Regions from separate parts of the Arthrobacter jinronghuae genome, predicted to be linked through region 1. Evidence: predicted binding sites of a transcription regulator. Region 1 holds the regulator's gene; the other holds the start of a gene.

Region 1 (4,364 bases):
CCGGCTTTGGTGCCCAGGGCGGTCTTCAGCGCCTCGCCGATGCTGATCGCAATGTCCTCGACCGTGTGGTGGACGTCGATGTGGGTGTCGCCGGTGGCCCGGACGGTGAGGTCCATCAGGGAGTGCTTGGCCAGCGCTGTCAGCATGTGGTCGTAGAACGGTACCGAGGTGCTGATGTCGGCGCGGCCGGTGCCGTCCAGGTCCAGCTCGACGAAGACGGACGATTCGCTGGTGGTCCGCTCAAGGCGGGCGGTGCGTCCGGTGGCGGTCTCCACAGTCATGGGGTTCCTTCACGAAGATTGGAAGCGGGGCAATAGACAAAGCCCCGGCAGGTCATCAGTTTAGTCCCGAACGCCCCGACTCCCTGAAACCGGGACATCCTGGGCGCCCGGCTGCCGCTCAGGCGGCGAGCAGTTCCCGCAGCCGCGTCAGGAACGCAGTGGTTTCGGCTTCGGTGCCGGCCGTGACCCGCAGATGGCCCTCGATGCCGATGTCCCGCACGAGGACACCTGCCTCGAGCAGGCCTTCCCACACCGCCCGGGGATTCTCCATTCCGCTGAACAGCACGAAGTTGGCGTCCGACGGCGCCGGTTCCAGTCCGAGCGCACGCAGTTCCGTCACGATGCGGTCCCGCTGGCCCTTGATGTCTTCCACATTGGACAGGAGCGCATCGGCGTGCGTGAGGGCCGCATTCGCGGTCGCCTGCGTGAGTGCGGAGAGGTGGTAAGGCAGGCGGACCAGGCGAAGCGCGTCCGCAATCTGCGGTGCCGCGGCAAGGTAGCCGATGCGCGCTCCGGCGAGTGCGAAGGCCTTCGACATGGTCCGGGAAACGATCAGCCGTTCCCGTCCAGGGAGCAGCTGCAGCGCGCTGGGGGTATCGGTGTGGGAGAACTCTGCGTAGGCCTCGTCCACCACCACGATGGCATTGGAGGCTTCTCCTGCTTCATATGCGGCTTCGATCACCTCAAGTTCCAGGGCCGTACCCGTGGGGTTGTTCGGGGTGCACAGGATCACGATGCTGGGTGCCTGCGCCCGGATCTGCTCCGCAGCCGATTCGGGGGTCAGGGAGAAGTCCCGGTCCCTCGTGCCGGTCACGTATGCGGTGCCGGTGCCGCTGGAGAGCAGCGGATACATGGAGTAGGTGGGAGGGAAGCTCATGGCCGTTCGCCCGGGTCCGCCGAAGGCCTGCAGGATCTGCTGGAGAACCTCATTGGAACCGTTGCCGGCCCAGATATTCTCCGCGGCCAGTCCGTGGCCGAGGTATTTGGCCAGGTTTTCCCGCAGCAGCGTGAATTCGCGGTCGGGATATCTGTTCAAGCCGGCGACCACTGATTCAATCTCGGCCATAATGGCCCGGCGCACATGCTCCGGAAGACCGTGGGTGTTTTCATTGACGTTCAGCAGGACGGGCACATCCAACTGGGGGGCGCCGTACGGGGTCAGGCCCCGCAGATCATCGCGCAGGGGAAGTCTGTTCAGGTTTTCCAACTGTTCGTTCACCACTACAGCTTAGGACGCTGCGCGGTGACGTTGTATTTGGCCGACTTCCCGCACCCCTCTGTTACGGGTGCGCGCAGGTAAAGAACTTCGGGATGCCTGCCTGGCGAATCAGCGCGAGACCGGGATGTAAATCTGGCTGCCGGCGGGGACGGTGGCGTCCGCCAGGTTGTTGAGTTCCACGATGTCTGCCACCACGGTGCGGGGATCCCGGTCCGGAGCGAACTCGGTGGCGAGCGACCAGAGCGAATCACCGGCGGACACACCCACCTGGATGGTGCGTGTCTGTTCCTGGGCGTCGCCCGAAGCCATAGCCGGTGCGGTGAAGAATCCGATAAAGACCAGCAGTGCGGCGGCCACGATCATCAGCGGGGCGCCGACCAGGACGAGCCGGCCGCGCCGCGTCAGGCGCAGCGGGACCGACGCCTGGGTGTCCGCGGCAACGGCGGTGCGGGCGGCGGCAGCGGCCCGGTCCGGGGCACGCTCAGTGAGGCTCTGTGCGGTGAAGGGAAGTACGTGTACTGACATGTCAATACCTTTCCGGTCCGAAGAGCAGCTCCGCCGATTCCCCCGCTTCCCGCAAAAGCACCGGATAAACAGTGTGGCTCGAAACTGCATTCGAACATCTGGTGGGCCCGCCGAGGTGTCGGCGGGCCATTTCAAAGTCGGATCCAAACTCAGATCCATACTCAGACTCGAACGTATGTTCTAACTTGTACTCGAACATTTCTAGCACTTATCTACGAACATTGTCGAGACTCGCTCGAATATATGTTTGAAAATGAGGCTGCGCTCCCCTAGCGTTGAACCTGTTGGAAGCGGCTGGGACCAACTAACCATCCGGCACTGACAAAACGGCACTGACAAACGGCTTGGCGGGACAGACCACCACACCCGTTATCACCGCATCACCGCATCACCGCATCACCGCATCACCGCAGGACAAACCAGATACACCGTAAGAACCATCCGGCCCGCATCCACGGGCCGACTGTGAAGGGAAGCCGACGTGGCCCGTGTTACCAATGGCAGCACCCCCTCCCCTGCCGCGCCGGCAGGACGCACCAAGGGCCTAACCGCCCGCCAGACGAAGATCCTGGAAACCATCCAGCGTTCCGTGAACGCGAACGGTTACCCGCCGTCGATGCGGGAGATCGGCGACATCGTGGGCCTGGCCAGCCTTTCCAGCGTTACTCACCAGCTGAGCCAGCTGGAGAAGCTCGGCTATATCCGCCGTGACCCCAAGCGTCCGCGTGCCATGGAGATACTGGTTCCGCTGATGCTCCGCGGTGCTCCCCCGCGCCGCGGCAAAGGCAACGCGGTCGACGGCGGGAACACCGGGGAGGCTGCTGACGGCGCCGCAAAGGGCGGCCTGAGCTCCGTCGGCGGCAACGCACGCACACCCGCCTCCGGCAGCGTTTCCGACCTCACCACCGCAATCGACACGGCGATGGTTCCGCTGGTCGGACGGATCGCCGCAGGCGGACCCATCCTGGCCGACCAGCAGGTTGAAGAGATGGTCCCGCTTCCGCGCCAGCTCGTCGGGCACGGCGACCTCTTTATGCTTCGCGTTGCGGGCGATTCCATGGTGGATGCGGCTATCTGCGACGGTGACTGGGTGGTTGTCCGCCGCCAGCCCACCGCCGAAAACGGTGACATTGTCGCGGCCCTGCTCGAAGACGAAGCGACCGTGAAGACCTTCCGGCAGCGCAACGGACACACCTGGCTGCTGCCCCAGAACACCCGCTATGAGCCCATCCTCGGTGACGAAGCCACCATTATGGGCAAGGTTGTCTCCGTAATGCGTTCGCTCTAGGCACACCTTGAGAGGCCTGGTCGGACGCTGACAAGGACCACGCAAAAGCAGCACCGCCGGCACACGGCGGCGCTGCTTTTTGTTTTCCGCCGATCCGGGTCCGGCGGGTTTTACTTCTTCGCGCCGGCGGGTTCCGCGGCGAGCCGCTTCAGCGCCTGAAGCACCACGGAACGGTCGGTGGTGGACCAGAAGGGCGGCAGGGCGGCCCGCAGGAAACTGCCGTAGCGTGCGGTGGCCAGGCGCGAATCCAGCACGGCCACCACTCCCTTGTCTCCGGAAGCGCGGATCAGCCGCCCGGCGCCCTGGGCGAGCCGGACGGCCGCGTGGGTGGCCGAGACGCTCATGAAGCCGTTTCCCCCGGCCTTGGCAACCGCGCGGGTCCGGGCGGTCATCAACGGATCGTCGGGACGCGGGAACGGAATCCGGTCAATGATCACCAGCCGGCAGGAGGCGCCGGGGACGTCCACGCCCTGCCAGAGGGACATGGTGCCGAACAGGCAGGTCTCGTCGTCGTCGGCAAACTGCTGAACCAGGGCGGACATGGTGGATTCGCCCTGGCAAAGAATCGGAAAGTCGACCCGCTTCCGCAGTGCTTCCGCGGCTTCTTCCGCTGCACGGCGGGAGGAGAACAAACCCAGGGCGCCGCCGCCGGAGGCCTTGATCAGCGCCTCCAGTTCATCCAGCTGCTCCGGGGAGGTTCCACGTCCCGGTTTCGGCAGGTCCTTGGCTACGTACAGCACCCCCTGCCGGGGGTAGTCGAAGGGACTGCCGACGTCGGTCCCCGTCCATTTCGGTGCACCGGCGCCCACCAGCCCCAGGGCCCCTGCAACCGGACCGAACTCCGACCCGATGGCGAGGGTGGCCGAGGTCAGCACCACGGTGTGTCCGTCGAACAGGCCTTCGCGCAGCCGTCCGGCCACGGACAGCGGCGCAACGTTGATGGTGGGCGGTGCATCTTCTTCCGGGGCGGTGTAACCGGTGCCAGGCGAGAAGGTGCTGGCACGCGATGCCCACAGCACCTCCCCTGAATTCACTGCGTCAAGGATGCGTT
Region 2 (4,364 bases), 560 kb from region 1:
GGTGGCCGGGTTGGACCGCGGGGTCCGTCCAATGGGGCTCTGGTCCACGTGGATGACCTTGTCCAGCTGCTCCAGGCCCTCGACCCGGGTGTGCCGCCCGGCGACGTGCTTGGCGCCGTTGAGCTTATTCGCCATGGTCTTGTAGAGGATGTCGTTGATCAGCGTGGACTTGCCGGATCCGCTGACACCCGTCACGGCCGTGAAGACGCCCAGCGGAACATCCACGTTCAGGTTCTGCAGGTTGTTTTCCCGCGCACCAACGATCTTCAGCTGGCGGGACTTGTCCACCTTGCGCCGCTTGGCCGGGATTTCGATCTTCTTGCGGCCGGACAGGTAGGCGCCGGTGATGGAACGCTCGTTGGTCAGCAGCTCCGCCAACGGGCCGGAGTGCACCACCTCGCCGCCGCGCTCTCCTGCGCCGGGGCCGACGTCGACAATCCAGTCCGCTTCCTGGATGGTGTCTTCGTCGTGTTCCACCACGATCAGGGTGTTACCCAGGCTGCGCAGCCGGATCAGGGTATCGATCAGGCGCCGGTTGTCCTTCTGGTGCAGGCCGATGGACGGCTCATCCAGGACGTACAGCACGCCGACGAGGCCGGAGCCGATCTGCGTGGCCAGACGGATGCGCTGGGCCTCGCCGCCGGACAGCGTGGCCGCCGGGCGGTTCAGGCTCAGGTACTCCAGGCCGACGTCGAGCAGGAAGGTCAGGCGGGCCTGGATCTCCTTCAGCACCTGGTTGGCAATCTGTGCTTCGCGCCCGGTGAGGACCAGAGTGTTGAGGAAGTCCGCGGCTTCACGCAGCGGCAGGGCGCTGATCTCGGCAATGTTGCGGCCGTTGATCAGCACGGACAGGGACGCCGGGTTCAGGCGCGCTCCCCCGCACTCGGGGCAGGCGATTTCCCGCATGTACTCTTCGTACCGGTCACGGGCGTGGTCCGATTCGGTTTCCCCGTGCTTGCGGTGGATGTACTGGATGACGCCTTCAAAGCCGGTGCTGTACTTGCGTTCGCGGCCGAAGCGGTTCCGGTACTGGACCACCACCTTGTGGTCCTTGCCGTTGAGCACTGCCTCGCGCACCTTGGCCGGCAGCTTCTTCCAGGGGGTGTCCATGGAGAAGCCCATGTCCTTGGCCAGGCCGTCGAGCAGCCGGTTCCAGTACTCGGTGGTGGCGGTGCCCAGGGACCACGGGGCGATGGCGCCCTCGGCCAGGGACTTGGAAGGATCAGGAATGATCAGGTCCTCATCGACTTCCAGCCGGGACCCGATGCCGGTGCAGACCGGGCAGGCCCCGAACGGGTTGTTGAAGGAGAAGGACCGCGGTTCGATTTCGTCGATGGCCAGCGGATGCTCGTTCGGGCAGGCCAGGTTCTCGGAGAAGGTTCGGGTACGTTCGCTGCTGTCCTCGGGGATGTCGACGAAGTCCACCACCACGCGGCCGTCGGCCAGACCGAGCCCGGTTTCCACCGAGTCCGTGAGCCGCTGCCGGATGCCGTCCTTGGCCACCAGGCGGTCCACGACCACTTCGATGTTGTGCTTGTACTGCTTGCCGAGCTTGGGCGGATCGGACAGCTGGATCTGCTTGCCGTCCACCCGGGCACGGGAGTAGCCCTTGGCAGCGAGTTCCTTGAACAGGTCGACGAATTCGCCCTTCCGGCCGCGGACCACCGGGGCCAGGATCTGGAAGCGGGTTCCCTCTTCCAGTTCGAGGAGCTGGTCCACGATCTGCTGCGGGGTCTGCCGGCTGACGGGCTCGCCGCAGACCGGGCAGAAGGGCCGCCCCACACGGGCCCAGAGGAGGCGCATGTAGTCGTGGATCTCGGTGATGGTGCCAACCGTGGACCGTGGGTTCTTGCTGGTGGACTTCTGGTCGATCGAGACGGCGGGCGAAAGCCCCTCGATGAAGTCGACGTCGGGCTTGTCCACCTGGCCGAGGAACATGCGCGCGTACGCGGACAAGGACTCGACGTAACGCCGCTGGCCCTCCGCGAAGATGGTGTCGAAGGCCAGGGAGGATTTGCCTGAACCGGACAGGCCGGTGAACACGATCATGGCGTCCCGCGGCAGGTCCAGGTCAACGTTGCGGAGGTTGTGCTCGCGCGCACCTTTCACTACCAGGCGGGAAAGGTCATTGGCTTTATGCGGCACGAACGTGGTGTCAGCCGTCGGAAGAGTCGATTTAGGCACGTTTTCCACTGTAGTTCAAACGCCGATTCGAAAAAGTATTCGACCCCCCGGGTTTCGCCGCGGGCGAAGCCGAGCCGGCCCGGCCTGCACGGGGTCCCACGGTTTGGGGCGGCTGGTACCGTCTGGGATCCCACGAGCATCAGCAGTGCCACCGAGTGGGATGCTGTGCTGTGGGGCGGCGTTGCGGGGACACGCCAGCGCGCAGAATCGCAAGCCGGAGCGGAGGTTTCGGTTTACTGCAGGGCCGCCCGCAGGAGGGACACGGCGTCGTCATCCGAGACGCCGTTGGCCCGCACCGCCGCGGCATACGCGGCGGCAGCTTCCGCCACCCGGCCGCGGCCGGTATCGCCGCCCGCCGCGACAACCGTGCCGGCGCGGGACCGCGTGGTGACCACCTGCGCCTGCTCCAGCTCCCGGTAGGCCTTCGCCACCGTGTTGACGGCCAGTCCGAGGTGTCCGGCAAGTGCACGCACCGGTGGAAGCCGGGTCCCGATGGCGAGGCGTCCCTCGTTCACGGCGTCCAGGATCTGCAGGCGCAGCTGTTCGTAGGGCGGGACCGAGCTGGCCGCGTCGATCCGGACTCCTGCCAGCACACCGGCATCGTTGCCGGCAGGAGTCAGTGCGGTTGCATGGGTTGTGTCAGGCGTCATGCTGCAATGCTAGTGCCCGGCCGGATCGGCCGGCGCCGAAACCCCGCCCGCGTCCGGCCCGGCGACGTCCGCCGCGGCCTCCTGAGCGGGTCCCGCGAACTGGGAGCGGTAGAGCTCGGTGTAGAACCCCTCGGCCTCCAGCAGCGCTTCATGGGTTCCCTGCTCCACAATCCGCCCGTCCCGCACCACCAGGATGATGTCCGCGTCCCGGATGGTGGACAGGCGGTGGGCAATCACGAAGCTGGTGCGGTCCTGCCGCAGGGCGTTCATTGCCAGCCGGATGGCGATTTCGGTGCGGGTGTCCACGGAACTGGTCGCTTCGTCCAGCACCAGGATGGACGGGTTCGAAAGCCAGGCCCGGGCGATTGTCAGCAACTGCCGCTGGCCCTGGCTCAGCGCCCCGCCGTCGTAGCCGAGTACGGTGTCGTAGCCCTCCGGGAGGGATCGGACGAAGTGGTCCACGTGGGTGGCCTGCGCCGCCTCGACAATCTGTTCCTCCGTGGCGCCGGGTGCGCCGTAGGCCAGGTTCTCCCGCACCGTGCCCTCGAACAGCCAGGCGTCCTGAAGCACCATGCCGATGTGGCTGCGCAGTTCCTCGCGGCGCAGCCGGGCAATGTCGACCCCGTCGATGGTGATGCGGCCCGCGTCCACCTCGTAGAAACGCATCAGGAGGTTGACCAAGGTGGTCTTGCCGGCGCCGGTGGGGCCCACGATGGCCACGGTCTGCCCGGGCTCCGCGGTGAAGGACAGATTGCGAATCAACGGCGCATCGGGGCTGTAGCTGAAGGAGACGTCTTCGAAGGCAACCCGGCCCCGCACAGCCTTCAGGTGTTCGGGCCGGGAAGGGTCCGGCTGCTGCTCCTTCGCGTCAAGCAGGGCGAACACCCGTTCGGCGGAGGCGACGCCGGACTGGAGCATGTTGATCAGCCCGCCGAGCTGTCCCAGCGGCTGGCTGAACTGGCGGCTGTACTGCACGAAGGCCTGCACGCCGCCGATGGACAGCTGCCCGCCGGCAACCTGCAGTCCGCCGACGACCGCCACGGCCACGTAATTGAGGTTCGAGATGAACATCATGGCCGGCATGATGATGCCCGAGACGAACTGGGCGCGGAAGGCGGAGCGGTACAAACGGTTGTTGGCGGGGGCAAAGCCTTCGATGACCCGCTCCTGCTGGCCGAACGCCTTCACCACGTCCTGTCCGGTGAACATTTCCTCGATATAGCCGTTCACCTCGCCGGTGGACTTCCACTGGGTTTTGAACTCTGCCTGCGAGCGCCGGGCAATGAGGACGGTGACCAGGGCCGAGACGGGCACGGTAATCACGGCGATCAGAGCCAGCAGCGGGGAGATGGACACCATCATTGCCAGCACGCCCGCGATGGTCAGGACCGAGGTGATGATCTGGGTCAGGCTCTGGGAGAGGGTCTGGGCCAGGTTGTCGATGTCGTTGGTGACCCGGCTGAGGACGTCACCCCGCGATTGCTGCTGGAAGTGGGACATGGGCAGCCGGAACAGTTTGCCGTCGACGTC

Evidence for each region. Region 1 encodes LexA, which represses DNA repair genes until DNA is damaged. Its sites were predicted from a motif close to TCGAACANNTGTTCGA; they were not measured.
Region 2: a site for LexA is predicted at 2,212-2,227, ahead of uvrA (excinuclease ABC subunit UvrA). Genes of this name have one in related genera too.

What each region holds. Positions count from the first base shown of each region.
Region 1 is NZ_CP104263.1:1,340,362-1,344,725, reverse strand. It holds gene hisB (imidazoleglycerol-phosphate dehydratase HisB) at 1-281, opposite strand, end outside; gene N2K98_RS06240 (histidinol-phosphate transaminase) at 400-1,500, opposite strand; gene N2K98_RS06235 (LysM peptidoglycan-binding domain-containing protein) at 1,609-2,025, opposite strand; gene lexA (transcriptional repressor LexA) at 2,507-3,313, shown strand; gene N2K98_RS06225 (ATP-dependent DNA helicase) at 3,424-4,364, opposite strand, start outside.
Region 2 is NZ_CP104263.1:1,902,105-1,906,468, reverse strand. It holds gene uvrA (excinuclease ABC subunit UvrA) at 1-2,184, opposite strand, end outside; gene N2K98_RS08885 (GntR family transcriptional regulator) at 2,418-2,834, opposite strand; gene N2K98_RS08880 (ABC transporter ATP-binding protein) at 2,844-4,364, opposite strand, start outside.